One region of the Neobacillus sp. SM06 genome, then DNA from elsewhere that is predicted to be linked to it. Evidence: riboswitches for the same ligand, from Rfam matches in the RefSeq annotation. Region 1 holds a riboswitch; each other region holds the start of a gene.
The links. Region 1 has a riboswitch for S-adenosylmethionine ahead of ACQYAD_RS04555 (methionine biosynthesis PLP-dependent protein). Riboswitches for the same ligand answer to the same signal wherever they lie in the genome.
Positions count from the first base shown of each region.

Region 2: it holds a riboswitch for S-adenosylmethionine, as region 1 does, so the genes downstream of both, metK (methionine adenosyltransferase) here and ACQYAD_RS04555 (methionine biosynthesis PLP-dependent protein) in region 1, are expected to answer to the same signal.
Region 3: it holds a riboswitch for S-adenosylmethionine, as region 1 does, so the genes downstream of both, ACQYAD_RS00925 (methionine ABC transporter ATP-binding protein) here and ACQYAD_RS04555 (methionine biosynthesis PLP-dependent protein) in region 1, are expected to answer to the same signal.
Region 4: it holds a riboswitch for S-adenosylmethionine, as region 1 does, so the genes downstream of both, ACQYAD_RS01365 (homoserine dehydrogenase) here and ACQYAD_RS04555 (methionine biosynthesis PLP-dependent protein) in region 1, are expected to answer to the same signal.

Region 1 covers NZ_JBNWEO010000011.1:259,041-266,661, forward strand. The annotation lists gene galU (UTP--glucose-1-phosphate uridylyltransferase GalU) at 1-789, opposite strand, end outside; gene ACQYAD_RS04545 (polysaccharide biosynthesis protein) at 805-1,116, opposite strand; partial or broken gene ACQYAD_RS04550 (hypothetical protein) at 1,067-1,407, opposite strand; SAM riboswitch class I at 2,776-2,893, shown strand; gene ACQYAD_RS04555 (methionine biosynthesis PLP-dependent protein) at 2,988-4,100, shown strand; gene metC (cystathionine beta-lyase) at 4,100-5,290, shown strand; gene ACQYAD_RS04565 (bifunctional homocysteine S-methyltransferase/methylenetetrahydrofolate reductase) at 5,287-7,149, shown strand; gene metH (methionine synthase) at 7,127-7,621, shown strand, end outside.
Region 2 covers NZ_JBNWEO010000011.1:92,986-100,606, reverse strand. The annotation lists gene pckA (phosphoenolpyruvate carboxykinase (ATP)) at 57-1,643, opposite strand; SAM riboswitch class I at 1,899-2,033, shown strand; gene metK (methionine adenosyltransferase) at 2,230-3,429, shown strand; gene asnB (asparagine synthase (glutamine-hydrolyzing)) at 3,668-5,551, shown strand; gene ACQYAD_RS03715 (C39 family peptidase) at 5,649-6,494, opposite strand; gene ACQYAD_RS03710 (gamma carbonic anhydrase) at 6,539-7,069, opposite strand; gene ACQYAD_RS03705 (lysophospholipase) at 7,232-7,621, shown strand, end outside.
Region 3 covers NZ_JBNWEO010000005.1:146,379-153,999, forward strand. The annotation lists gene ACQYAD_RS00885 (acetyl-CoA C-acetyltransferase) at 1-181, shown strand, start outside; gene ACQYAD_RS00890 (acyl-CoA dehydrogenase family protein) at 389-2,173, shown strand; gene ACQYAD_RS00895 (arsenate reductase family protein) at 2,365-2,721, shown strand; gene gcvH (glycine cleavage system protein GcvH) at 2,782-3,165, shown strand; gene ACQYAD_RS00905 (DUF2231 domain-containing protein) at 3,302-3,784, shown strand; gene ACQYAD_RS00910 (toprim domain-containing protein) at 3,913-4,269, shown strand; gene ACQYAD_RS00915 (thioredoxin family protein) at 4,272-4,583, shown strand; gene ACQYAD_RS00920 (hypothetical protein) at 4,740-5,090, shown strand; SAM riboswitch class I at 5,219-5,325, shown strand; gene ACQYAD_RS00925 (methionine ABC transporter ATP-binding protein) at 5,485-6,510, shown strand; gene ACQYAD_RS00930 (methionine ABC transporter permease) at 6,503-7,171, shown strand; gene ACQYAD_RS00935 (MetQ/NlpA family ABC transporter substrate-binding protein) at 7,187-7,621, shown strand, end outside.
Region 4 covers NZ_JBNWEO010000007.1:42,994-50,614, reverse strand. The annotation lists gene carB (carbamoyl-phosphate synthase (glutamine-hydrolyzing) large subunit) at 1-1,428, shown strand, start outside; gene argF (ornithine carbamoyltransferase) at 1,440-2,420, shown strand; gene ACQYAD_RS01375 (argininosuccinate synthase) at 2,497-3,708, shown strand; gene argH (argininosuccinate lyase) at 3,828-5,204, shown strand; SAM riboswitch class I at 5,302-5,414, shown strand; gene ACQYAD_RS01365 (homoserine dehydrogenase) at 5,481-6,716, shown strand; gene ACQYAD_RS01360 (YfhD family protein) at 6,895-7,080, opposite strand; gene ACQYAD_RS01355 (YfhE family protein) at 7,165-7,293, opposite strand; gene ACQYAD_RS01350 (TIGR01777 family oxidoreductase) at 7,362-7,621, opposite strand, start outside.

The DNA.
Region 1 (7,621 bases):
CGTCTGAATAAAGCCCATTTTCTCACCGACATCATAGCGAGTTCCTTCAAAATCATAGGCGTAAACCGCTTCAAATTGATTCAATGTCGAAATGGCATCGGTCAGTTGAATTTCACCGCCGGCGCCAGGACTTTGTTCCCCTAAAATTTCAAAAATTTTCGGGCTTAAGATGTAGCGTCCAAGAATGGCGAGATTGGACGGTGCTTCTTCCTGCTTCGGCTTTTCAACAAGGCTGTTGACACTGTAGAAGCGCTCACCGATGGCCTGGGCGTCAACAATCCCGTAGCGGGAAACTTCCTCGTCTGCTACAGACTGGACACCCAGAATGGAAGCATTATATCTTTCATATTGTTCCATTAATTGCTGAAGGCACGGTTTTTTTGCCTGCACAATATCATCGCCGAGCAAAACGGCAAACGGCTCATCGCCAATGAATTTGCGCGCACACCAAATCGCATGCCCCAATCCTTTTGGTTCCTTTTGACGGATATAATGAATGTCTACAAGTCGGGACGATTTTTGAACTTCATCCAGTAAATCCATTTTCCCTTTTTCCAATAAATTGTGTTCAAGTTCAAAAGAATTGTCGAAGTGGTCTTCAATTGCCCGCTTTCCTTTTCCTGTCACAATAATGATGTCTTCAATTCCGGAGGCAACGGCTTCTTCAACAATATATTGGATTGTCGGCTTGTCGACAATCGGCAACATTTCTTTCGGCATTGCTTTTGTGGCCGGAAGGAATCTCGTTCCTAACCCGGCTGCAGGGATAATGGCTTTTCGTACTTTCATTTCTCGTACACTCCTTTAAACAGAAACAGATAATAATGGTTTGGTGATTGCTTTATGATTGGCAAGGTGGATCAGTTTTTCCTTTAGTTCCTGTTGTTCCATAGTTTCAAATGTCGCGATAATCTCCTCAATTTCTTCTAAAAAGATTTCTGCCTTCTTGCCGATATTGATTTTTGGATAGATCTGCTGTTCATGAACCTCATCCGGCTTTAACAATTCTTCAAAAAGTTTTTCACCTGGACGAATCCCTGAAAATTCAATGCCAATCTCTTCAAGTAAGTTGCCGGCAAATTTCGGAACCAATCGAACCGCCTGCCCCCGTAACAAGCACCACCTTATTTGTAATATATTCCGAAATACTTTCTATGTCCATTTGAACCGGTTCTCTTCCCAATAAATCTTCTACTTCGACATCGCGAAACTGCTGTACGGATACTTTTCCTGTCATAAATCCTCAAGAATTGGCAAAATTTGTGTTTTTACTGCCGTTTTTGCGCATTCTTGAAAAATGACATTCAATTCTTTTTTGCTTAAAGAAGGAATCGCAATCAAAATATGATCAATATTTAATTCTCGAACTGCCTGCTCAATTCCTGCCACACCGCTAATAACTGGAAGTAATGGTTCCTTCTCATGACGCGCTTGCCTGCATTTTTTCCGTTCATGCGTCATGACGACACTTCTCATGACGCGATCACTCGCTTTTTTTTCGTTTACGCGTCATGACCACACTTCTCATGTCGCGATCACTCGCTTTTTTTCTGTTTACGCGTCATGAACACCTCTCTCATGACGCGCTTGCCTGCATTTTTTCCGTTCATGCGTCATGAAGGCACTTCTCATGTCGCGATCACTCGCTTTTTTTCCGTTTACGCGTCATGAACACCTCTCTCATGTCGCGCTTTCCTGCATTTTTTCCGTTCATGCGCCATGACGACACTTCTCATGTCGCGATCACTCGCTTTTTTTTCGTTTACGCGTCATGAACACCTCTCTCATGTCGCGCTTGCCTGGATTTTTTCCATTCATGCGTCATGAAGGCACTTCTCATGTCGCGATTACTCGCCTTTTTTTTCGTTTCCGCGTCATGAACACACTTCCCATGACGCGCTTGCCTGCATTTTTTCCGTTCATGCGTCATGAAGATACTTCTCATGACGCGCTTGCTTGCATTTTTTCCGTTCATGCGTCATGAAGGCACTTCTCATGTCGCGATTACTCGCTTTTTTTCCGTTTACGCGTCATGAACACACTTCTCATGTCGCGCTTGCCTGCATTTTTTCCATTCATGCGCCATGAACACACTTCTCATGACGCGATCACTCGCTTTTTTTCCGTTTACGCGACATGAAAACCTCTCTCATGACGCGATTACTCGCCTTTTTTTTCGTTTACGCGTCATGAACACACTTCTCATGACGCGATCACTCGCCTTTTTTCCGTTTACGCGTCATGAACACCTCTCTCATAACGCGCTTGCCTGGATTTTTTCCGTTCATGCGTCATGAACACACTTCTCATGTCGCGATCACTCACTTTTTTTCCGTTTCCGTGTCATGAACACCTCTCTCATGTCGCGCTTGCTTGCATTTTTTCCGTTCATGCGTCATGAAGGCACTTCTCATGTCGCGATCACTCGCTTTTTTTCCGTTCATGCGTCATGAACACACTTCTCATGACGCGCTTGTCTGGATTTTTTCCGTTCATGCGTCATGAACACAATTCTCATGACGCGATCACTCTCCTTTTTTCCGTTTCCGCGTCATAACGACACTTCTCATGACGCGATCACTCGCTTTTTTTCCGTTCATGCGTCACGACGCAACATCAAGTAACAAAGAAGCGACCTCTTTTCTAATCGCATCAGGCTCCTAAATTGCTAAGAAATACGTTTTGGCAATCACTAACAAACTTAATTTTCAAATTAATTATTGACATCTCCCAAAGAATTGTAGTAAATTTTAAAGAAAAGTAAAAATATTTGATTTCTTATCAAGAGAGGTCGAGGGAATGGCCCAATGACACCTCAGCAACCTTCAATTGTTTTATAGATTGAAAAGGTGCTAAGTCCATCAAGTTATCAGCGTAACTTGGGAGATAAGAAGACGGCTGCGTTCGCACAATGACAAAAGTCTTCTTCTTATAGAAGACTTTTTTTATTTACAAAAAACAACTATAACTTTCAAGGAGTGATCGTCATGTACAAATTAGAAACAAAATTAGCTCAAATTGGGAACCGCAGCGAAACAGCAACCGGTGCAGTGAATCCGCCAATCTATTTTTCAACAGCCTACCGGCATGAAGGGATTGGGCAATCGACCGGGTTTGATTATAGCCGGACAGGAAATCCTACCCGCCAGCTTCTTGAAAGAACAATTGCTGATTTAGAAGGCGGGGATCAAGGTTTTGCCTGTAGTTCGGGCATGGCTGCCATTTTTACCATCCTATCGCTCTTTCAATCTGGCGATGAGTGGCTCGTAAGCGAAGACTTATACGGTGGAACCTACCGCCTGCTTGAACAAGGCTATAAAAAATGGGGCTTGACCGCTCACTATGTTAATACCAGCAATATCGATGAAATCGAAAAAAAGATTACCCGAAATACAAAGGCCATCTTTCTTGAAACGCCCACCAATCCGCTTATGCAGCAGACGGATATTGCGGCCGTTGCGAAAATTGCCAAAGAACACGGAATCCTGTTAATCGTTGACAATACATTTTATACCCCGCTATTGCAGCAGCCGATCAAACTTGGTGCGGATATTGTCATTCACAGCGCAACCAAATATTTAGGCGGACACAATGATGTACTCGCGGGGTTGATCGTTGCCAAAGGAAAGGAGCTTTGTGAATCGCTAGCCCTTTACCATAATGGTGCCGGGGGTGTCCTCAGTCCATTCGATTCATGGCTGCTTATGCGCGGGATGAAGACTTTGGCATTGCGAATGAAACAGCATGAAAAAAACGCAAAGCAAATCGTCGAATACCTTTCCCAGCATGAAGGAGTCACTGATGTTCTGTATCCGGGAAGGGGCGGGATGCTTTCTTTCCGTGTAAAAGATGAAACATGGGTCAACCCATTTTTGCAAGGCCTGTCATTGATCACTTTTGCTGAAAGCCTAGGAGGCGTGGAAAGCTTGATCACCTATCCGGCAACTCAGACCCATGCGGACATCCCGGAAGAAATCCGGATTCAATCCGGTGTCTGCAATCGCCTGTTGCGCTTTTCTGTTGGAATTGAAGATGCAGCCGATTTAATTTCCGATCTTGAGCAAGCTTTTGCCAATGTAAAACAAGGAGTGAACGCATGATGAAAAACGAACAATTCAGCTTTGAAACAAAGCTCCTTCATAACCGTCATAAATTTGATCCAACAAACGGCGCGGTCAGCGTACCAATTCAGCATGCCTCAACGTTTCATCAGTTCGAAATCGACCAGTTTGGCAAATATGACTACAGCCGGAGCCTGAATCCAACAAGAGAAGCACTGGAAGATGTCATTGCGGAGCTCGAGGGCGGTGTGAAAGGATTTGCCTTTTCTTCCGGAATGGCGGCCATTTCAACCGCCTTCCTCCTCCTTTCTTCAGGCGACCATGTGGTAATTACTGAGGATGTATATGGCGGGACCTTCCGAATGGTGACAGAGGTTCTATCGCGGTTCGGGATTGAACATACATTTGTTGATATGACTAATTTGGAAGAAGTAAAACAGGCAATCCAACCAAATACAAAAGCCTTTTATGTTGAAACACCATCCAATCCACTGTTAAAGGTAACCGATATTCAGGCAATCAGCAAAATAGCGAAAGAAATTGGCGCCTTGACCTTTGTCGATAACACTTTTTTAACTCCGCTTTTGCAAAAGCCGCTTGAGCTTGGGGCCGATATTGTCCTTCACAGCGCGACGAAGTTTTTATCCGGCCATAGCGATGTCGTTGCCGGGCTTGCAGTTGTGAAAGATGAAGCTTTAGCAAAAAGGCTCGGTTTTTTGCAAAATTCATTTGGAGCTGTTTTAGGGGTACAGGATTGCTGGCTTGTTCTTCGCGGATTAAAAACGCTTCATGTCCGTCTGGAACAATCGCAAAAATCAGCGGAGAAGCTTGCCGAGTTTTTCGAAAACCATCCACTTGTACCTGCAGTTTATTTTCCCGGCTTGAAAAATCATCCGCAGCATAAGGTGCAAACCTTACAGGCTGACGGACCGGGAGCAGTGCTATCGTTTGAATTGGAAAATGAAGAAGCCTTACGAATCTTTGTCAAACATGTCAAGATTCCGGTTTTTGCTGTAAGCCTTGGCGCAGTGGAATCGATTTTGTCCTATCCTGCCAAAATGTCGCATGCAGCAATGCCGCAAACTGAACGGGAAAAGCGCGGCATTCAAAACAGCCTGCTCCGCTTATCGGTTGGACTCGAAAATCCGGATGACTTGATCAATGATTTTTCACAAGCACTAGAGCATGTACGGCAAAAGCAGCTTGTTTTACCAGGAGAAAACGTATGAGCTTTTTACAAAAATTAGAAAAACAAATGTTGATTGCTGATGGGGCAATGGGGACATTGCTTTATAGTTATGGTAAAGACTCCTGCCTTGAAGAATTGAATCTATCCAAACCGGAGCAAATTCAAGCGATTCATCAGGCATATATTGATGCTGGCGCCGATGTGATTCAAACGAACACGTATGCGGCCAATTATTTAAAACTGCAGCGCTACGGCTTGGAGGATTCTGTCAAAGAAATCAACAGTGCGGCTGTCCGGAACGCAAAACAAGCTGCTGGAACCGGGACTTTTGTGCTTGGAACAATGGGCGGCAATCGCGGTATAAAGCCAAGTTCAATTGCGCTTGAAGAAATTAAACGTAGTTTCCGTGAACAATTGTATTGTCTGCTGCTTGAAGGTGTCGATGGCATTCTTTTAGAAACCTTTTACGATCTAAAAGAGCTCGAAACGGTGGTAGCCATTGCCCGCAAGGAAACCAATCTGCCACTGATCGCTCAAGTCTCGCTTCATGAACCCGGGATTTTACAGGATCAAACGCCCGTCAACGAAGCCTTCAAACGATTGGAGAGCCTTGGCGCAGACGTAGTCGGTTTGAACTGCCGGCTTGGACCACACCACATGCTGCTAACACTTGAGCAAGTTGAACTGCCGAAAAAGGCCTTTTTATCCGCTTATCCAAATGCGAGCCTGCCTTTCTACCTTGACGGGAAATTTCATTACGAAAGTGACGCTGGATACTTCCGCCGCTCGGCTCAAGCTTTTCGAAACGAAGGAGTCCGCTTGCTTGGCGGCTGCTGCGGGACTACGCCGGAACACATTCGCGCAATTGCCGCGGAACTAAAAAACGCGGCTCCAGTAACAGAGAAGACAGTAAAACGAACCGACACAAAAATCGCTGTTCAATCACCCCCAGCCAAACGCGATTTCCCCCGCCTTGAGGAAATGGTAAAAGAAAGCCCGTCGGTAATTGTTGAGCTCGACCCGCCACGGAAACTGAATACCGATAAATTTTTCGAAGGGGCAAAGGCGCTGAAAGAAGCTGGCATTGATGCGATTACATTAGCTGATAATTCGCTTGCTTCGATCCGGATTTCAAACGAATCACTCGGCTATTTGGTGAAAACCAAACTCGGAATGCGGCCGCTCATTCACATTTCCTGCCGGGATCGCAATATTATCGGAATGCAATCCCATTTGATGGGACTTCACACGCTTGGGATGCATGATGTGCTAGCGATAACCGGCGACCCGGCACGAGTCGGCGATTTTCCCGGAGCCTCATCCGTTTATGATCTGTCATCATTTGACTTAATCCAAATGATGAAGCAAATGAATAACGGTTTGTCCATATCCGGCAAAGACCTTGGCGAAAAAACCGCCTTTAGCATTGCAGCAGCCTTTAACCCAAACGTTCGTTCACTGGAAAAGGCCGTACAGCGGCTCGAGAAAAAAATAACTGCCGGAGCGGATTACTTTATTTCCCAGCCTGTTTTTTCCGAAGAAAAATTGCGGGAAATCCATGATCACACCAAACATCTGGATGCACCAATCTATATTGGATTGATGCCATTGTTAAGCAGTAAAAATGCTGAATTCCTGCACAATGAAGTGCCAGGGATAAAAATTTCCGAACAGATTCGGGAGCGGATGTTCCGCTTCAACGACGATCCGCTTCAGGCAGCCCGCGAAGGAATCGATGTAACCAAATCGTTAATTGATGCCGCGCTCGAGTTATTTAATGGCATTTATTTGATCACACCATTTTTGCGCTATGAACTGACAACAGAATTAGCCTTCTATACCCGTCAGCATGCGAATGACTTAAGGAGGAAGAGATATGCCGAAAACACCAATCATTGAACAACTGCAAAAGCGCATTCTTGTCATGGACGGAGCAATGGGAACGATGTTGCAACAAGCAAACTTAACCGCTGAAGATTTTGGAGGCGAACAATATGAAGGCTGCAATGAACATCTTAATCTCACCGCTCCTTCGGTTATTGCTAAAATCCATCAGGAATACTTGGAAGCCGGGGCCGATATTATTGAAACAAATACGTTCGGCGCAACTAGTCTTGTCCTCGATGAATATGGCCTTGGCTATAAAGCATATGAACTCAATAAAATTGCTGCGCTGATTGCGGTTCGCGCAGCCCAACAGGCATCCACTGACGACTGGCCCCGCTATGTTGCCGGTTCGATGGGGCCAACAACAAAGACGCTAAGCGTTACTGGCGGCACTACCTTTGATGCGCTGGCGGCCGCATATGAAGAGCAAGCGATCGGCCTAATCGATGGCGGAGTGGACTTGCTTTTGCTCGAAACAAGCCAA
Region 2 (7,621 bases), 170 kb from region 1:
TCCGAAATTCCGACCGCTCTACTGAGGTGTCTGTTTTTTCCGAAATTCCCACCGTTTTACTGAAGTGGGCCACCTTTTCTGGAAATTTCCATTGCGACATCTGTGAATTTTTTGAAATTCTCACGGAATTTTGCGGCCAGCTCTTTAGATTTTTGCTCATACCTTTGCGGATCCGCCCATGTTTTTTGCGGTTGCAGTACTTCATCGGGAACGCCGGCGACATGAACAGGAATATTTAAGCCGAAAACGGCATCCTGCACGGTTTCAACGCTATTGAGTTCACCCTCAAGTGCTGCTTGAACCATAGCGCGAGTATACGACAGTTTCATGCGGCTGCCGCTGCCATATTCACCGCCGGTCCAGCCCGTATTCACTATAAAGACATTGGCATTGTGCTCCAGTATTTTTTCCCCTAGCATTTCCGCATAGCGCGTTGCCGGAAGAGGCAGGAATGGCGCGCCAAAGCAAGTCGAGAATGTTGCTTCAGGAGAAGTCACCCCGCGCTCGGTGCCCGCAAGCTTGGATGTATAGCCGCTTAGGAAATGGTACATCGCTTGCTCTTTTGTCAGTTTGGCAATTGGCGGCAATACGCCGAAGGCATCCGCCGTCAAAAAGACAATCGTGTGAGGATGGCCGGCAACGCTAGGCTTCACAATATTGTCAAGAGCTTCAAGCGGATAAGCAGCACGAGTATTTTCCGTTAATGTGCTGTCATCATAGTCGGCAATTCGGGAATTAGGGTTAATCATGACATTTTCCAAAACTGCGCCAAATTGGATTGCGTCAAAAATTTGCGGTTCTTTTTCCCGTGATAGGCTGATCGTTTTAGCGTAGCAGCCTCCTTCAATATTAAACACCCCATTTGATGACCAGCCGTGTTCATCATCACCGATTAAGCGCCGATTCGGATCGGCTGACAGTGTTGTTTTTCCCGTGCCGGATAAACCGAAGAATAGAGCAACATCGCCTTCTAGACCGACATTCGCTGAGCAGTGCATCGACAATACATTGGCTTCAGGCAGCAAGTAGTTCATTACCGAGAAAATCGATTTTTTCATTTCTCCGGCATATTCCGTTCCGCCGATTAAAATGACTCTGCGCTCAAAAGAAATAATAATGAATGTTTCGGAATTCGTCTCATCAAGAGTGGGATCTGCTTTAAAATTTGGTGCCGAAAGAATCGTGAATTCTGATTCATGGGTATGCATCTCTTCCACTGTTGGACGGATAAAAAGCTGTTGGGCAAACAAATTATGCCAGGCGAATTCATTGATGACTTGAATGGGAAGCTGATGTTTTTTGTCCGCGCCAGCGAAACCGTTAAACACAAAAAGTTCCTCTTGCTGATCCAGGTAGTTGATCATTTTATCATAAAGTCTGGAGAAGGCTTCTTCCGATATTGGCTGGTTTGTCGGTCCCCAAGCTATTTTTTCTTTTACCGAGCGTTCTTGGACAATAAATTTATCTTTAGGGGATCGCCCTGTATATTTACCGGTCGACACACTCACAGCTCCAGTTGAAGTCAGCAATCCTTCTCCACGGCTTAACACTTTTTCCACTAATTGCGGAATAGATAGCTGGACATGAACATTGTCCTTCTTTACCAATTTAACGTGCCCATTTGGAATGTGAACAGAATTCATCGACGAAAAACCTTCCTTTACAATAGTTTTGATGTAGTTTGTTAAAATTAGTATAACACTTTCACTGGAATAGTCTATACTAATTAAAGGATTTATAAAATTATTGTTTGTATGATTCGTGATTCTCCTTGAAGATTCCTGCATGATAATAGGAGAAACCTGATTTTGATGGATTGATTTTTTCGTGAAAAATTGTTTGAAAATCATTGACACTGTTCGACATCGTACGTTATGATGTTACCTTGAACGGATACTCTCTTATCCCGAGCTGGTGGAGGGACAGGCCCAATGAAACCCAGCAACCTGCTAACGCGGAATGCAGCTGAAAAAAGCAATTTTCCGAGCAAAGGTGCTTAACCTGATGCAAGGCTTGACCTTGAACGATAAGAGTGAAAGGCGTGGAAACAGCAAGCTTTCAACCTTTCCTCACATTGGAAAGGTTTTTTGTTTATCTCAAAACACGTCATCGAGAGATTTCATAAAAAACCTATGTTTATTTCATACTAGTAGGGATGAGTTCCGTATCAAATAGAGGTGAAACGGTATGTAGAGCCTCGCCTTATTTTGAAATAGAGGAGGAATTCAGATGTCAACAAAACGTCGTTTGTTTACTTCTGAATCAGTAACTGAAGGTCATCCGGATAAAATCTGCGACCAAATTTCTGATTCCATTTTAGATGCCATTTTAGCAAAAGATCCGAATGCACGGGTTGCAGCCGAAACTTCAGTGACAACTGGTTTAGTTTTAGTCGCAGGAGAAATTACAACCTCTACTTACGTCGATATTCCAAAAATTGTTCGGGAAACGATTAAGGGCATTGGCTACAATCGCGCAAAGTATGGTTTTGATTCTGAGACATGTGCCGTGTTAACTTCAATCGACGAACAGTCCCCAGATATTGCTATGGGTGTGGACAAGGCGCTTGAGGCCCGTGAAGGCCAAATGACGGACGAAGAAATTGAGGCAATCGGTGCCGGAGACCAAGGGTTAATGTTTGGTTTTGCCTGCAATGAAACAAAAGAGCTTATGCCGCTTCCAATTTCGTTAGCCCATAAGCTGTCCCGCCGGTTAACAGAAGTGCGCAAGGAAGAAATCCTTCCCTATTTACGCCCAGACGGAAAAACGCAAGTAACGGTTGAGTATGATGAAAATGATAAGCCGGTTCGGATTGATACAATCGTAATTTCAACGCAGCATCATCCTGAAATTGAACTGGAGCAGATTCAGCGCAATATCAAGGAATATGTCATCAATCCGGTTGTTCCCGAAGAATTGATTGACGAAAATACAAAGTATTTTATCAATCCGACTGGCCGTTTCGTGATCGGCGGGCCACAAGGAGATGCAGGTCTGACTGGTCGGAAAATCATCGTTGATACGTATGGCGGTTATGCTCGTCATGGCGGCGGTGCATTCTCTGGTAAGGATCCGACAAAAGTCGACCGTTCTGCGGCATATGCGGCTCGCTATGTTGCCAAAAATATTGTTGCAGCTGGCCTTGCTGATAAAGTGGAAGTGCAGCTTGCCTATGCGATTGGTGTTGCCAAGCCGGTTTCCATCTCGATTGATACATTCGGAACGGGAAAAGTTAGCGAAGATCTTTTAGTTGACCTTGTCGGCAAAAACTTTGATCTTCGTCCTGCAGGCATTATTAAGATGCTGGATCTTCGTCGCCCGATTTACAAACAAACAGCAGCATATGGCCATTTCGGACGCAACGATCTGGATTTGCCATGGGAGCGCACAGATAAAGCTGCTGCACTAAAAGAACAAGCAAATAGGTAAGATTTTTAGAGAGCTGTCACAGTGATGACAGTTCTCTTTTTTAGTGGAGCTTTATACGAATTTTTCTTCTCTATTTCATTTTCATGTTTGTTCGGTTACAATCGTGTAAATTGTGCATGTCTACGGCAAATTTCCTTTCTTTGCAGGTGCAATTTGATCGTGTTTAGTGGTAGTATTAGAGAGATGTATTCAAAAACATTAATGATGAAGTTTTAGAAACGGAGTAGGTGAGTACATAATGTGCGGTTTTATTGGTTGTGTACACGACAAAACCCAAATTTATACAGATGAGCAAAAACAGCTTTTTAAAAATATGAATGACTTGATTACCCATCGCGGCCCGGATGATGAGGGATTCTATTATGATGACCATATCCAATTTGGTTTTCGCCGCTTGAGCATTATCGACATCGAAGCCGGCCACCAGCCACTGACGTATGAAAATGAACGCTATTGGATTATCTTCAACGGCGAAGTTTATAACTATGTTGAATTGCGTGAAGAGCTTCTCAATGAAGGATTGACTTTTGCAACGAACTCCGACACAGAAGTCATTATTGCACTGTTCAGCCATTTGAAAGAAAAAGCGGTTGAAAAGCTGCGCGGGATGTTCTCATTTGTCATCTGGGATAAGCAGGAGCAACTGGTGTATGGAGCCCGCGACCCGTTTGGGATCAAACCGTTTTTCTATATGGAAGACGGGGAGCGCACGTTTTTTGCATCGGAAAAAAAGAGCATTTTGCTTGCACTTGAAAACGATGTGCTAAACTATGACGCCCTTCAGCACTATTTAACCTATCAATTCGTTCCCGAACCGGATACCCTGTCCACCGGCATTAAAAAACTTGAGCCCGGCCATTATTTTACGAAAAAAATGGGCGGGCTGCTGGAAATCAAACGCTACTGGAAAGCGCAGTTTAAACCCGTTCATCAATCGGAGGACGATTTTATCAAAGAAATCAGGGATGTTCTGTTTGATTCGGTGAAAATGCATATGCGCAGCGATGTTCCGGTCGGCTCATTCCTTTCCGGCGGGATTGATTCATCCATTATCGCGTCAATTGCCAAAGAGTTTCATCCGGCGATCAAGACATTCTCTGTCGGTTTTGAACGCAATGGTTTCAGCGAAATTGACGTTGCGAAAGAAACAGCTGAGAAACTGGGGGTGGAAAACATCAGCTATGTGATCACTCCTGAAGAGTATATGGAAGAAGTGCCAAAAATTATGTGGCATATGGATGATCCACTTGCTGACCCAGCCTGTGTACCATTGTATTTTGTTGCTCGCGAAGCGCGGAAGCATGTCACAGTCGTGCTTTCAGGCGAAGGAGCAGATGAACTGTTCGGCGGCTATAATATTTACCGTGAACCGCAATCGTTGGAGGTTTTTAACAAAATTCCACGGGTTGGTAAAGTGTTGTTGAAAGGAATTGCCAACATTATGCCCGAGGGAATGAGAGGCAAAAGCTTTATCGAGCGTGGAGTAACGCCAATGGAGGAACGTTACATCGGCAATGCGAAAATGTTCACGGAAGAAGAGAAACGCGATCTCTTAAACGTTTATCGGACCGGTCTGGAATACACAGATATCACAAAGCCGCTTTATGAGGAAAGCAGGGGCTATGATCCGGTTGACCGGATGCAATATATTGACATTCATACATGGATGCGCGGCGATATCCTTTTAAAAGCGGATAAAATGACGATGGCGCACTCGCTTGAGCTGCGGGTTCCGTTCTTGGATAAAGCGGTTTTTGAAGTGGCATCAAAAATTCCAACGAGCCTGAAAACGGCGAATGGGACAACAAAGTATGTGTTGCGCAAAGCTGCCGAAGGCGTCGTTCCGGACCATGTGCTGAACCGGAAAAAGTTAGGTTTCCCTGTGCCAATCCGCCACTGGCTTAAGAATGAAATGAACGATTGGGCAAAGACGATCATCCGTGAAAGCAATACGGAGCATTTGATCAATAAATCGTATGTGTTGAAATTGCTTGACGATCATTGCCAAGACAGGGCGGATAACAGCCGGAAGATTTGGACGGTACTGATGTTTATGGTATGGCATCAAGTGTATGTCGAAGAAAAGTATTCCTTTGCAAAAGAAAAAGCATTCCAAGCGTAAAAAGGAAGCGGACCGATGCAATTATTGCATCGGTCCGCTTTTGCTGAATGATCCAAGGGATTCCCTTCTGATATGATCGGACAGGTGCCCATTCCTTTTAACGAAAATAGGTAATTGCCTGACTGCCCATTTGCACCCACGCATCTGCGAACTCCTTTAAGGGAGCTTTTTTATTTTTTTCGCCTGACAATGGATCATTGAAGTAGACAAACTGTTTGTCATATCCAGTTAACAGGACAGAGTGTTCTTTGTAGGTGATTTTTACTTTCCCTGTTGGGGTATCCCACGTTTGAAACTGATTGTCATCCAGTTTTTTAAAGCTTGTATTGATGATCACCCATACAGATCGACCGTCGGATAAATGGGTTGTTAGTTCTTCAAAACTGGCTCCGGTTAAGTCCTTTATTTTTCCAGGCAGAAACGAATTGGCAAGTTCAGCAATGGGCTTATGGTACACGCCGAACCCTGCCTGATTCAAATCATACATATTACCGACAAAACCATCATTCGGGTTTCCGTAAAAAATTTGCCCATTGTCAATTTTCAATGGGGTCGGATCTTTTTTTATTTTTTCAGCCAGTTCCATTTTGTTTGTTTGAATCCCGGCTTGATTGAGCATCATCGCAAGGCTGGTCACTTCGCAGCCGCGCGGCAGTTCGGGAAACTGTGAAACAGCTGGGGCATTCAGCAATACCCGATCTTTAATTTTGACAATCGGAAATGGATCCTGCGCTTCCGAAAGGTCGCCTTCTTTTAGGTTAGTCGCCTGAATCCAGTTTTTTAACGAGGAAAATGCCATGGCGACATGTCCATTTTTTACATTCACAAATAAGAAAGCAGCCACAAGTAGTGAAAACATGAAAAATTTTAAAAAATAGCTGCTTTTTCGGATTAAAAGCAATAGAAGAATAGCTGACAGAATAAATAGTGCAATTGAAATCAAAATAATGAGACCACCTAATCATTTTAATCGTCTATTGGAGAATACTATTTAGATGTATGGCTGCTCGCTTGAATGCTTTTATAGTAAGCGGCTTTCTCGGCGTACTCTCTTGTAATCCGTTCCATATCGGCAATGTCCTCGGCAGTCAGTTCACGAATGACTTTCGCAGGGCGGCCAAAGGCCAACGTGTTCGGAGGAATGACTTTGCCTTGAGGGACGAGGCTTCCTGCTCCAATAAATGCGCCTTCGCCGATTACAGCCTGATCCAGCACAATGGAACCCATGCCGACAAGCGCTTTTTTCTTGATTATACAGCTGTGCAGGAGCACTTGATGGCCGATCGTAACCTCATCTTCTAAAATAAGCGGGTTGTTTGGGCTTTGATGCAAAACGGAATTGTCCTGGACATTCACTTTGCGTCCAATGATCGTTGGTGCCACATCACCGCGGATCACAGTATTAAACCAAATGCTTGACTCTTCCCCGATTGCAACATCACCGGTAATCGTGACATAGTCGGCAATATAGGCGGAATCGGCAATTTTCGGTGTTTTACCTTTGTATGGATATATCATGATCGTTCTCCCCTTTTTAAAAAGTTACAGTGTTCGTTTTGAAAGACCTTTTGTATCAAGTTTTTTATGTATTTATGGTATAGTACTTTTATTATAAGAATATCGGAGATCTTTTCTATATCTAATAGTACTTTATTTTTGCGGATTGTAGGAGGAAGAAATATGTGGAAGTGGGAAGCGGAAGGCGAAGCAAAAGCGGTGATCGTGATGGTTCATGGCGCAATGGAACATCATCGGCGCTATGGCTGGCTGATCGAAATGTGGCGGACATCAGGCTTTCATATTATTATGGGCGATCTTCCGGGCCAAGGTATGACAACAAGGTCGCGCCGGGGCCATATTGATTCCTTTGATGAATACATTTTTGAAGTGAAAGATTGGATCCAGGCGGCCTATACGTATGATCTGCCGGTCTTTTTGCTTGGACACAGTATGGGCGGGCTGATTGCTATTCGTTTGCTGCAGGAAGAGCATCTTAATCTTGCTGGCGTGATTTTATCCTCTCCATGTTTAGGATTGGTTCAAACGCCATCCAATTTTTTAAATATTCTC
Region 3 (7,621 bases), on a different contig from region 1:
TGAAAGCAAAGTCAATGTGAACGGCGGGGCGATTGCGTTAGGCCATCCGCTTGGTTGTACCGGTGCAAAGCTGACATTAACCCTATTGCATGAAATGAAACGAAGAAATGAGCAATTTGGGGTTGTGACGATGTGTATTGGCGGCGGAATGGGGGCGGCCGGGGTATTTGAACTGCTTTAAATTGAAAAATTTACGCGTTTTCGAGAAGCAAGGTGATCCTCCGTCGATTCCGCGGGAATGATGTTTAATTCCGCCGGTTTCGGGTGGAATTCCGCTTGTTGTTTTGGGATTCATTCCGCGAGTTTCACAGCTTATTCCGCGGCTGTCACAATTTGTTCGCTTTTATGCGTAAACGAAAAAATGAAAAACGAATAGAAGGGGAAGATTATGGAAAATAAAACCAAAAAAACAATAAAGGGTGGCAGTTTTTTAATCGAAGATGTATCATTTGAGCAATTATTTACTCCGGAAGACTTCAGCGATGAGCATAAAATGATTGCCAAAACGACGGATGATTTTGTTGAAAAAGAAGTTCTCCCGCAGCTTGAGTATTTAGAAAACCACGAGTTTCACCGGACGGTTAACCTGTTAAAAGAAGCGGGGGAACTTGGCCTATTAGGTACCGATGTCCCGGAAGAGTATGGCGGTTTAGGACTCGATAAAATCAGTTCTTCGCTCATTACAGAAAAAATGGCTAGAGCGGGCGGCTTTTCACTGTCTCACGGTGCCCATGTCGGGATCGGTTCCTTGCCGATTGTTTTATTCGGAAATGAGGAACAAAAGAAAAAGTATTTGCCAGTACTTGCAACTGGAGAAAAAATTGCCGCATATGCGTTAACGGAGCCCGGATCTGGTTCGGATGCTTTAAGCGCAAAAACATCCGCACGCTTGAATGCGGAAGGGACGCATTATTTATTGAATGGGGAAAAACAATGGATTACGAATTCCGGATTTGCCGATCTCTTCGTAGTGTATGCAAAGATTGACGGTGAGCATTTCACTGCTTTTATCGTGGAGCGTGACTTTCCAGGCGTTTCAACAGGCGCTGAGGAAAAGAAAATGGGGATTAAGAGCTCTTCCACACGGACGCTGATCCTGGAAGATGTGCCTGTACCGAAAGAAAATTTGTTAGGCGAATACGGAAAAGGGCATGTGATCGCCTTTAATATTTTAAACATCGGCCGCTATAAATTAGGAGTAGGTGCCATCGGCGGCGCCAAACGCGCGTTTGAAGTCACAGTCAAATACGCAAACGGCCGCCAGCAATTTAAAACGCCCATTTCCCAATTCAATTTGACGAAAGAAAAGTTCGGCACAATGGCAGCCAAAATCTATGCAGCTGAAAGCTCTGTTTATCGCACGGTTGGACTATATGAAGACCATATGGGGCAGCTCACTAAAGAAGAAGTAAAAGATCCAAAAGTAGTGGCAAAATCGATATCAGAATATGCAATTGAATGTTCGTTAAATAAGTTTTTTGCCAGTGAAGTGCTGGACTATGTCACCGACGAAGGTGTGCAAATCCACGGCGGCTACGGGTTTATGCAGGAATACGAAATTGAGCGGGCCTATCGCGATTCCCGCATTAACCGAATTTTTGAGGGAACGAATGAAATCAATCGCCTGCTTGTTCCGGGAACGTATTTGCGAAAAGCGATGAAGGGCGAACTGCCATTGCTGCAAAAAGCCCAAAGCCTTCAGGAAGAGCTGATGATGCTGATGCCGGAAGAACCAGGCGACGCACCGCTTGCTCAAGAAAAATACCTTGTGAAAAACGCCAAGAAAATCGGTTTGCTGGCTGCCGGACTCGCGGCTCAGAAATATGGGAAAGAATTGGATCATGAACAGGAAGTGTTGGTTAATATTGCCGATATCATTTCAAATGCCTACGCGATGGAATCGGTTGTGTTGAGGACAGAAAAGGCCATTGCGCGGGATGGGCTTGAGAAGAGCAAGCAAAAGCTCTTGTATACACAGATTTTCTGCGAGGAAGCGTTCAATGAAATCGAGCAGCATGCCAAAGAAACGCTCGTTGCAACCGAGGCGGGTGACAGCCTTCGCATGATGCTGTCGGCCCTTCGAAAGTTTACCCGTCACACTCCAACGAATGTAATTGCAAAAAAACGTGAAGCCGCCGATCGACTGATCGACGCAGAACGCTATCTTGTTTGATAAACAAATTGCCCTCTTCAATTGAAGAGGGCAATTTGTTGGAAAATAGACGGTATCACTTGGCGAGGGGTGTGCTCGCCGACAAACAATCCATCATTTTTGTGAAATTTTATTCTTCATTGTTAGGAGTTTGCGCATGAATATGGTACTATTCTAATGAATACCCTTAGCTGAAAAAGGCGGTGAACAAGTTGGCGCTGACATTTTATTGGTATCCGAAATGTGGGACATGCCGAAAAGCGAAAAAGTGGCTTGACGACCTTCAACTGTCCTACCGAGAAATACATATTGTTGAAAACCCTCCATCACGGGAGGAACTGAAAGATTTGTACAAAAAAAGCGGGTTGGAGCTGAAGAAATTTTTTAACACAAGCGGCTTAAAATACCGCGAATTAGGGTTAAAGGACAAAATCAAGACGGCATCAGATGCTGAACTTCTTGATTTGCTCGCCTCAGACGGGATGCTGATTAAACGGCCGCTTGTAACAGACGGCAAAAACGTAACGGTTGGCTTTCGTGAAGATGAATTTGAAAAAATGTGGCGATAGGATGGTTTCTCTTTTTAAGAGAATCAAATAAATTTAAAAATCATTATGGAGGGATCGCTAGTGGATACACCAAAAGATTTGCGTTATTCTGAAGAACATGAATGGGTAAAAGATGAAGGCGCTAAAGTGCGTGTTGGAATTACCTACTTTGCACAATCCGAACTTGGGGATATCGTATTTGTAGAGCTTCCGGAGGTTGGCGATGAGGTTACTGCTGACGAGCCATTTGGCAGTGTTGAATCGGTTAAAACTGTTTCCGAGCTTTATGCACCAGTCAGTGGCAAAGTTGTTGAAGTGAATGAAGAGTTGAGCGACAGTCCCGAGTTTGTTAATGAGTCTCCATATGAAAAAGCATGGATGATCGTGATCGAGCCATCCGACAAGAGTGAACTTGATAAGCTGATGACAGCCGACCAATACGATAAAATGACACAAGAAAGCTAATTTTTTGATTTACATGAAAAGTGCGGTTTGATGACCGTACTTTTCTTTTTTTAAGAAATTTTTAAAAATCGTATGGTAATGTCTCCTAGTGAGTGAAAAACTGCTGTCAACCTGCAGTTTAAAGAGGAGGAAAAAAATGTTTCAAGAAGTGTTTTCGCATATTCACCCAATAATGGTTCATTTTCCAATTGTCCTAATCCTTTTTGCAACCATTTATGATGTTTTTTCGCTTATCACCAAGCGGAAAATTTCTCCGCGCAAAGGGTTTTGGCTTTGGCTCATCGCCTTTCTCAGCGCATGGATTGCCGTCGGGACAGGCCCTGAGCACGATGCGAGGGGAAATACAAACGTATTCGAATACCATCAGGATCTTGCGGATCTAACAACCTTGATTGCCTTTTTGGTTGTGGCGTTCCGCGCATTCTTCGTTTTGAAAAAGAAAGAGTTGATCCGTGTATCATTGGCGGCTTACCTTGTTTTATCCCTTTTAAGTACAGTAGGAATTTTGTCGACAGGTTATTTTGGCGGAAAGATGGTCTACAGCCAAGGAGTAGGCGTCAAAATGAACGGAACCTATGTGAATCCGCCAAAGTCTGGCAAATGGAATCAGGGGAACTAATTTCTAAGCAAACCTCTACTCGATCACATGGGGATCATGCTATAGTTGTACCATATATGGGTGCACGTGAAGAAAGTATGCGAATATGTTAACATTAACGAACAACTTAACTTTATGGGTGATCTCGGATGGATAGCATGATGATGGAAAAAGTGATTATTGTCGAAGGAAAATCTGATAAAAACAAAGTAAAGAAGATTATTAATGAGCCAGTTGAAATTATTTGCACAAACGGTACAATCAGCATGAATAAAATGGATGAGCTGGTCGAATCGCTTGTAGATAAAGACATTTATATATTGGTTGATGCAGATGAAGCAGGGGAGAAGCTCCGAAAGCAGTTAAAGCGCGAGTTTCCTGAAGCCAAGCATTTGCATATTGATCGAATGTACCGTGAAGTCGCGACAGCCTCTGTAAAGCATTTGGCAACCATTCTTTTAGGCGCGAATATTGATGTACATGCTGAATTTTTGGAAATGGGTTGACGATGATGAATGAATGGAGCCAGCAAGAGCTAAATACTTTCTTTGAGGATCATTCTACCGGGCTTGTTTATTTTTATACACCGCTGTGCGGCACGTGCCAAATGGCTTCCCGAATGCTAACAGTAATCACCGAAATGATCGATTTGAAAATCGGGAAAATGAACTTGAATTATTATCCTGAAACAGCAAAAGCATTTTTAATCGAAAGTGTGCCCTGTCTTTTGTTTGTCAAAGATGGCCAAGTTGTTGAAACGATTTATGCTTTTCATTCTGTGCCGTATCTATTGGAAAAAGTCCATCAGCATATCCTGTAGAAAGCAGGTGCCAAAGCAGCTGCTTTCTACATATTTCTCAGGAAATATTCGACAGTAGGGATGAAATTAAAAAGAAATTGTCGAACTATTTTGAAAGGAATATTGGAACCACTACGGAATATATACGTATAGAGCGATTAATTCGGAGTGGTCAAAATGAAGGATAATGTTCAACTTTTTATCAATGGTATCAAGAATAAAGCGCACGTACAACCACTAATTACGAAAGCCAATCTGTCAATCGAGCTGATAACAGAGGCAGAACGGGTTTCGATGGTTTTTTTCGACGGCGATGTGTGTATGAATCCTAATGATAGTGGTGAGTATGAAAATTGGCAGATGACGGGCAGAGAAGAGGGAATGATTGCCTTATTGAAGGGACAGGAAAAATTGCGTTCCTTGGCGGAAAAAAAAGTTTTGTCTATCAAAGCGCCTTTTCGCACGATCTTGCTGCTGGAGTCCATCTTTTATTTAGCAAAAAGCGAACCGGAACAGTTCTTGGTTTAAAACGAATGGGTAGTTGAGAATTTCGAGAATTTTGTCGAAATTTTTATTGACACCTTTTTTTATCCGTGATACGATAGTTTCCGTAATTATTTTAGGAATAGCCGATAACGTTAATTGAATAGAGGATTCTCTTATCAAGAGAGGTGGAGGGATGTGCCCAATGAAGCCCGGCAACCGTCAATACGAATTGAAATGGTGCCAATTCACACAAAGCGTTTGCTTTGGGAGATGGGAGAAAGGTTTGTTTTCTAATGCCTTTCTGCCAGTATGCAGGAAGGCATTTTCTTTTTGCTAGAATGGTTTAAGCTCAACGATCAAACGCTATCTGTTGTACAGGAATCGCTTGAAATAAATGCGGGTTGGTTATAAATTTGAAAAAAAGTAGGTGATTGAAGTGATATCTGTTAAAAATGTCCGTAAAATTTTCCCGTCCAAACAGGGTGAATTAACCGCCGTTGACAAGGTGAATTTAGAAATCGACGAGGGAGAAATTTTCGGAGTTATTGGCTACAGCGGCGCCGGAAAAAGTACGTTAATCCGCATGCTGAATGGATTGGAAATTCCTACAGAAGGTACAATAAAAGTAGCCGGCCAGGAAGTATCGAAAATTAAAGGCAAGGAACTTCGAAAAGCACGTCAGGAAATCAGTATGATCTTTCAGCATTTTAATTTGTTATGGTCAAGAACCGTTGCCGAAAACATTGCGTTTCCGCTGGAGATTGCCGGCATTAAAGGCCCTGATAGGCTGAAGCGGGTTCAAGAATTAATCAAGCTTGTCGGCCTCGAAGGCAGGGAGAATGCATACCCCTCACAATTAAGCGGCGGGCAAAAGCAAAGGGTCGGAATCGCAAGGGCACTTGCCAATAATCCGAAAGTCCTGCTCTGTGATGAAGCAACATCTGCTTTGGATCCGCAAACGACGGATTCAATCCTGGATTTATTGGTTGATATCAACAAAAGACTGGGTCTAACAATTGTGCTCATTACCCATGAAATGCATGTCATTCGTAAAATCTGTCATCGGGTGGCAGTAATGGAGAGCGGTAAGGTAGTTGAAACGGGATTAGTCCTGGAAGTATTTAAAAATCCACAGCAGCCGATTACAAAACGGTTTGTTCAGCAGGTAACCGAACCTGAGGCGACAAAAGATACAGTTGATCACCTGCTTGAAAAATATCATTCTGGAAGAATTGTCCAATTAACCTTTATTGGCGAGGCAGCCGAGCAGCCGGTGATTACCAATTTGATTCGGAATGCAAAAGCGAATGTGAATATCCTTCAAGGAAAAATATCACAAACGCAAAATGGCTCATATGGCACCCTCTTTATTCACCTTGATGGCGACCAGCAGGAAATTGAGCAAGCCCTTGATTTTCTCCGTTCGCAGCAAGTAGGAGTGGAGGTGGTTTCAAATGGATAAGCAATATTTTAAGGATATTGATTGGCAGGCAATGTGGGATGCAACGGTTCAAACCCTATACATGACAGGTTATTCCGTTCTGGCTACCTTTATTTTAGGAATTTTGCTTGGGCTTTTGTTGTTCCTTACTTCACCGGGAAATATGTGGGAAAACCGGCCTGTTAATCTTGTCATTAGTGCCGTTGTCAACGTTTTTCGTTCGATCCCATTTATTATTTTAATTGTTCTCTTAATCCCGTTCACAACCCTCCTTTTCGGGACAATGATTGGCGAAAACGCCGCATTGCCAGCTTTGATCGTAGGAGCAGCTCCATTTTACGCCAGAATGGTTGAAATTGGATTGCGGGAAATTGATAAAGGGGTGATTGAGGCAGCCAAATCGATGGGTGCATCAATGGGAACGATTATTTGGAAAGTGCTGCTTCCTGAATCGATGCCTGCACTTGTGTCCGGAATTACGGTTACAGCCATCGCGCTTGTCAGCTATACCGCGATGGCAGGTGTCATTGGCGCCGGCGGCCTTGGAAATCTTGCTTATCTTGAGGGATTCCAGCGCAACCGCAACGATGTGACGTTAGTTGCTACGATTATCATTTTGGTTATTGTCTTTATCATTCAGTTTATTGGTGATACCATCACGAAAAAAATAGATAAACGATAAAAGGAGATGTTTAGAATGAAAAAATGGTTAGGAGCGCTTTTGGCGCTAACGCTGGTACTGGCTTTAGCTGCATGCGGAACTTCGACTTCGAAGGATAATGCACAAGGCGGTAAAAAGCTGACAAAATTGGTTATCGGTGCTTCCAATGTACCGCATGCTGAAATTTTAAAAGAAGCACAGCCAATTTTAAAGGAAAAAGGAATTGATCTGCAAATTAAGACGTTCCAGGATTACATTATGCCAAATAAGGCATTGGCTTCAAAAGAATTGGATGCAAACTACTTTCAGACCATTCCTTATATGGAAGTACAAATGAAGGAAAACGGCTATAAATTTGCCAATGCCGGTGGAATTCACATTGAGCCGATTGCTGTTTATTCGAAAAAATACAAAAAACTTGAGGATCTTCCAAATGGTGCAACTCTAATTATGAGTAATTCTGTTTCCGAT
Region 4 (7,621 bases), on a different contig from region 1:
CCGGAAACGGTCAGCACCGATGTTTCAATTGCCGATCGTCTGTACTTTGAGCCGCTGGCGGTTGAAGATGTATTAAATGTGGTTGAAAAAGAAAACGTCGAAGGTGTACTGATTCAATTTGGCGGGCAGACGGCCATCAATATTGCCCATGCATTAGAAGAAGAAGGTGTAAAGATTTTAGGTACGGCTGTCGAAAATGTCGACCGGCTTGAGGATCGGGAAGAATTTTACCAATTGCTTGAAAACTTGGCGATTCCGCATATTGAAGGTGAAATTGCTGCCCATTCCGATCAGCTGCTCGAAGCGGCCGAAAAACTTGGCTTTCCAGTATTGGTTCGTCCATCCTATGTGATTGGCGGACAGTCGATGTTTACCTTTTATTCAAAAGACGAGTTGATTCACTATGTCGAGCAGATCGAGAAAAATGCCTATGAACAAATGTGGCCGCTATTGGTTGACCGGTTTGTGCCAGGGCTTGAATGTGAAATGGATGTTGTCAGCGATGGCGAGGAAATTCTTGTACCCGGAATTTTTGAGCATATTGAACGAGCCGGTGTTCATTCCGGCGACAGCATTTCAATTTTTCCGCCGCTGACTTTAACGTCCGAGATGAAGGGAACGTTAATTGATTATGCTGGCAGAATCGCGAAAGCATTGCCGATTGTTGGGATCATGAATATTCAATTTGTCATAAATGATGGGAAAGTATATGTTCTTGAAGTGAACCCGCGCTCATCTAGAACCGTGCCAATCATCAGCAAAGTCACCAGTGTACCGCTGATCGAGTGGGCAACAAAGGTTCAATTAGGTGCCGCGGCAGCAACCCTTAGCCCTCAACAAGGACTGCTGGAAGAGCCAGGTTATTATTCAGTGAAAAAGCCAATTTTTTCTTCTGGAAAGTTAAAAGGGGTGGATCCGATTCTTGGCCCTGAAATGAAATCAACCGGTGAAGTGCTTGGCCTCGGTTCTACGTTCCAAGAGGCGCTTGATAAAACAGTACTGCTGGCGGATCAGCCTGCAAGCGAAAAGCTAATTCTATGCTCGATTTCTGATCGTGCAAAAGCCGAAAGCCTACCGATAATGGGGTCGTTGGCAAAGCAGGCGTGCAGACTTGCGGCAACCGAAGGAACGGCGCAATTTTTACAAAAGAATGGCATTGCTGTTGAGACCATCATCAAAAATGAACAGCAGCTTATAGATCTTTTCAAAAAACAAGAGGTCGGTCTTGTGATCAATATTCCAAATCAAGGGCGCGATGACCGCAAATTCGGTTTTGCGATCCGCGAACAGGCCACACGTTTTACGATTCCATCCTTTACCCATTTAGATACCGTAAAGGCGATTATTGGTCTTTGGAAGCAATCCCCTCAAAAAGCTGTGGTAAGAACGGTTGGGGAATACTATCAAATGGAAAAAAGCTTATCCTAGGGGGAGTATCCATGCAGAATACAATGAAACAAAACGGAATCGAGAATAGCGGGCTGTTGCAGGGAAAAGACTTCCTGCAGCTGGCCGATTATACGCCTGAAGAGATCTTGAGTTTGCTTGAAACGGCACAGGAATTAAAAGCAATGCAAAAGGCTGGAAAACCGCATTCGTTTTTAAGCGGAAAAGTGCTTGGAATGATTTTTGAAAAATCATCAACAAGAACACGCGTTTCCTTTGAAGTCGGAATGCTCCAGCTTGGCGGCCATGCAATTTTCTTGAGTTCAAAAGATATTCAGCTTGGCAGAGGCGAATCGATTTCCGATACGGCGAAAGTGTTGTCACGTTATGTGGATGGCATCATGATCCGCACATTTTCCCATGAATCTGTTGAAGAACTTGCAGCACACGCAACTGTTCCAGTTATCAACGGACTGACCGATTTGCAGCATCCAACACAGGTGATGGCAGATCTGTTAACAATTTTAGAACAGAAAGGAAAGCTTTCAGGACTTAAGCTTTGCTATCTGGGAGATGGAAACAACAATATGGCTCACTCGTTAATTGAGGGAGCGGCGAAAACGGGGATGCATATTGCGATCGCAAGTCCTGCAGGATATTTGCCGAACGAGGAAATTGTGGCAAAAGCAGAGATAGATGCGGAAATAACGTGCGGCTCCATCACGATTTGCCATGATCCGAAAGAAGCGGTCAGCGGCGCGGATGTGGTGGTGACTGACGTATGGGCGAGCATGGGTCAGGAACGAGAGCAGCAAAAAAGAATGGAAGACTTAAAAGCCTATCAAGTGAACGAAGCATTATGTGAAAATGCGAAAGATGATTTTATCTTCCTGCATTGCCTGCCAGCACACCGCGGCGAAGAAGTGACAGCAGAGATTATCGATGGCCCACATTCCGTCGTCTTTGATGAAGCAGAAAACCGGCTCCATGCCCAGAAAGCAATTTTGAAAATTTTACTTGAAAAAAAATACTAGCAATTTCTATGCGATTGGATGTATAATAATTCTATCAAATGAATTTTAATACAACATATTGCGAGGGGACAGTAAGATGTCAAAAGAGAAAATTGTTCTAGCCTATTCAGGCGGTTTAGATACATCCGTTTCAGTGAAATGGATTCAAGAAAAATATGGATACGATGTGATTGCGCTCGGTCTTGATGTGGGAGAAGGCAAGGATCTTGAAGCGATTAAAAATAAAGCATTGAATGTCGGTGCCATTAAAGCCTATATGATTGATGCAAAAGAAATGCTGGCAAAGGATTACTTGCTTCCGGCCTTGAAAGCAAACTGTTTGTACGAAGGGAAATATCCGCTATCTTCCGCATTATCCCGTCCGCTCATTTCTAAGCTATTGGTCGAAGTAGCCGAGAAAGAAGGCGCGGTTGCCGTTGCACACGGCTGCACTGGAAAAGGAAACGACCAAGTTCGTTTTGAGGTATCGATTCAAGCTCTGAATCCAAACTTGAAAATCGTTGCTCCAGTACGTGAATGGGGAATGACCCGTGATGAAGAAATCGCGTATGCCGAAAAAAATGGTATTCCGATTCCAATTAATTTGGAAAATCCTTTCTCGATCGATGCCAATATTTGGGGACGTGCTTGCGAAGCCGGCGTACTTGAAAATCCGTGGGCTGAAGCGCCGGAAGCTGCATTTGACTGGACAAATCCGATTGAGCAGACGCCGGATGAGGCAGAATACATTGAGATTGAATTCGAGCAGGGCGTTCCGGTTGCATTGAACGGTGAAAAACTTCCGCTTGTGCAATTAATCGAAACATTAAATATGCTTGGCGGCAAACATGGCGTCGGCCGCATTGACCATATTGAAAACCGCCTTGTTGGCATTAAATCGCGTGAAGTGTATGAAAATCCAGCAGCATTAATTTTAATTAATGCCCATAAAGAATTGGAATTCCTTACACTGCCGCGAGAAGTAACGCAATTTAAAACGCAGATTGACCAGCAAATGGCTAAAATTATTTACGAAGGTCTGTGGTACTCTCCGCTAAAAGCAGCACTGGATGCCTTTATTGAAGAAACGCAAAAAGTCGTTTCGGGAACCATTCGTGTGAAGCTTTTCAAAGGAAACCATACCGTTGTCGGCAGAAAATCCGTCCACAGCTTATACAATGAAGAGCTGGCTACGTATACGAAAGGCGATGCCTTTGATCACAATGCCGCAGTGGGCTTTATTAAGCTCTGGGGGCTGCCAACCAAAGTTTATTCCGAAGTCAACCAAAAAGAAACGGTTTTAAAATAACCGGTTCGCCAGCGATCTCAATTTTGCATATCAAAAAAAACATCGTTTAAAATAAAAGAAGGCATGCCCTCGAAATTTTTTCGAGGGCAAACTTCATATCGGTTCAGGAGGAACAGAGAATGTCAAAGTTATGGGGCGGGCGCTTTACAAAGGAAACGAACAAGCTCGTAGAAGAATTTACTGCATCGATTTCTTTTGATCAAAAATTGGCAAAAGAAGATATTGCCGGCAGCTTGGCACATGTACAAATGTTGGGGGAATGTGGCATTATCCCGTCAGAGGATGCTGGAAAAATAAAGCTTGGCCTGCTTGAGATCAAAAAAATGATTGAGAACAATGAAGTGGAATTTTTAGTTGAAGATGAAGATATCCACATGAATATAGAAAAACTGCTGATCGAAAAAGTCGGTTCGGTCGGCGGCAAGCTGCATACCGGCAGAAGCAGAAATGACCAGGTTGCAACCGATATGCATCTCTATTTGCGCACGAAAACAACTGAACTTATCACGCTGGTTGAGAGCGTGCAGCAAGCCTTGCTGGCACAAGCAAAAGTGAATGTTGAGACATTGATACCCGGGTATACTCATCTTCAGCGCGCCCAGCCTGTTTCATTCGCCCATCATCTTATGGCATACTTTTGGATGTTTGAGCGCGATAAGGAGCGACTGATTGATAGCTTAAAACGGATCAATTGGCTGCCGCTTGGCTCCGGCGCATTAGCTGGGACAACTTTTCCGATTAATCGAGAACGTGTCGCGGATATTCTCGGTTTTGAAACGATTTATCCAAACAGCATGGACGCTGTGAGCGACCGCGATTTTATTTTGGAATTTTTATCGATCGGCTCAATTATTATGACCCATATCTCCCGCCTTTCTGAAGAGTTTGTTCTGTGGTCAAGCCAGGAATTTCAATTTATTGAACTGGACGATTCTTTTTGCACCGGTTCGAGCATCATGCCGCAAAAGAAAAACCCTGACGTACCTGAACTTTTGAGGGGAAAAACCGGCAGAACGTACGGAAACTTAATGGGTCTGTTGACCGTTTTAAAAGGATTGCCGCTTGCTTATAATAAAGATTTGCAAGAAGACAAAGAAGGCATGTTTGATACAGTCGAAACGCTTGAAGGCTCATTAAAGCTTTTGGCACCGATGATCGAAACAATGAAAGTGAATACAAATGTTATGCGTAAAGCGATTAACCATGATTTTTCAAATGCAACGGATATTGCTGACTACTTGGTCCGCAAAGGCCTGCCATTTCGTGAGGCGCATGAAGTCATCGGGAAAATCGTCCTTTATGCGATCCAGCAGGAGAAATTTTTGTTGGATTTGAGCTTTGAAGAGTACCAGCAATTCAGTTCATTATTTGAGGAAGATATTTATGAGGTGCTGGCGCCGGAACATGTCGTTGCGGTCCGCAACAGCTTTGGCGGCACGGCACCTGAGCAAGTAAAAGCCCAAATCGAACTGGCTGAAGCCAAGCTCGGCAAATAAATGACGAAAATTTTTAAAAATATTGACATACCAGTCTGGTTGCGCTAATATGATTTTTATAAATTGACGATGGAAAATGAAAACAATTCTATAAATACTCTTATCCAGAGCGGCGGAGGGACTAGGCCCGATGAAGCCCGGCAACCTTCAAGGTATTCCTTGAAAAGGTGCTAATTCCTGCAGGTTTTTTCGAAACCTGAAAGATAAGAGGAGGAAAAAGCCCTCTTCTTATGAAGAGGGCTTTTTTTAGTCAAAAACAAGAAAGGGTGCGGGATGATGTCAGTTATTCGGGTTGCGATTTTAGGTTTCGGAACAGTTGGTGAGGGTGTATATAAAACAATTCAGTCACACGAGCAAGAGCTCACGGCGATTTTAGGGAAAAAAGTTGAAGTGGCAGCCGTTTTGATTCGCAATCAAAACAAGGTTCGCACTATCGGAGAAAAGGTTTTGGTTACAACCGATTTTGAAGAAATTTTGCGCTTGCCCCAGCTTGATGTTGTGATGGAAGCAATTGTAGAACAGGAGCCAAGCTTTACGTATTTAAAAAAAGCAATCGCCAGAGGCTGCCATATAATCACGGCCAATAAAGAAATGTTTGCCCACCATGGAAGAGAATTGCTTGAAATTGCCGCTCAACACAATGTATCGGTTGGGTTCGAAGCGACAGTGGCAGGCGGTATTCCCATTATTCAAACGCTTCGGCAATTGTTTCATGTCAATCAAGTTCAAAAGATTCAAGGAATTTTAAATGGTACCTCCAATTTTATTCTCACGGAAATGCGCGAGAAGAAGCAATCTTTTGCGTCGGCGTTAAAACAGGCTCAGGAAAACGGTTTTGCAGAAGCCGACCCAACAAATGATATTGAAGGAATCGATGCATTTTACAAACTGATGATTTTAAGCAAAATGGCTTTTGGCCAAGAGCCGAAATGGAATGAAGTCGAACTTCAAGGGATTGCCAAAATCACAAGCGAGTGGATTGCTTTTGCAGAGAAGCTTGGACTAAGATTTAAACATATTGCGACCGTCAGCAAGAATGGCAACCAAGTAACAGGGTCTGTAAAACCCGTTCTTGTAGCAAAAGATCATCCATTTTATTCGATCGAAGGAGTGCAAAATGCGGTCAATATTGTTTCTGATATTGTTGGAAGCATTACATTGCAAGGCCCGGGCGCCGGTATGTTTCCAACGGCAAGCGCCATGCTGGAAGACCTTATTTTTGTTTTGAAAAATAAAGCAGAAACGGTTCTTATGTCAAAGAGGGTAGAAGATGCGGCAAACAGCATCCAGCAGTCAAAAGGTGTCTGGATTGTCGATGGCGTATACAAAAAAAGAACAATCCATTCCATTCACTGGATAAGTGAACTGAAGAATGGCTGTTATTTGCTAAAAGCGGCAGCAGAAGAAATCGCTGAATTGGCAGAACAAAATAAAGGACTCATTTCCTTCCCGATTTATGGGGATGTGGAAAGGTTGAATCAGAAAGAAAGCAAATTGGCTATAACTTTATAACCGAAGTTTTCCACAGACTTATACACAGAATCCCCATACTTATCAACAATGTAATCATCAGTTTGGCAAAGGTTTAATCGAATTATCCACATTATCCAGAGGGAAAGAAGCGGAACCGGAAATTATCCACAATTTAAAAAAGAAGCAGGCTTGATCCTGCTTCTTTCTGAAAGGGTGGTTATTTCTTCTTTGCTCTAGCGCGCTGTGCAGCCGCATTTGACCGTGCTTGTGCCTCTAAATCCTCCTGATCAGCAAGTTCCCGGGAATATTCGACATCGAGTCCGTCTGATTTCAGATTCTTCGGCACTTGTGGAAGTGATGCTTTGTTTTTATCACGAGTTTTATGTTTGTTCGCACGACCCATTGCAAAAAACCCCTTTCGTTTTTTGATGGGGAATGGGATCCCCATTTATATCATCCGCAAAATGAAAAGAGTTATAAATGGTAATTAATGCTTGGATCTCCGTTCGTCAAAACCACCGGCGCGATCGGCCATTTTGAACTCTCTTTGATAGTTAACTTCCTGCATACTCGTTAACGTAAATTTCGGCTTTTCCTTCTTCTTTTTTTCCACCATCGAAAATCATTCCTTTCATCTGTACTTATCCCCATTTTTGCCTTTTTTAAAAGGAATGATACAAACGTTTATGAAAAAATGTCTCTTACTGCATCTGCGAGGTTGGGAAATTGGAATGAATAGCCGTGTTCCATCAATTGGTTTGGCAGAACTTTTTGTCCCTCCAAAACGAGCATACTCATTTCGCCAAGTAAAAGCTGGAGCGCAATGTTTGGAACAGGAAGCCAATGTGGCCGATGGAGAATTTTTGCAAGCTGCCGTGCAAATTCCTTCATTTGCACGGCATGTGGTGCTGTAAAATTAACCGGACCTGCGATTTTCCTGTTTT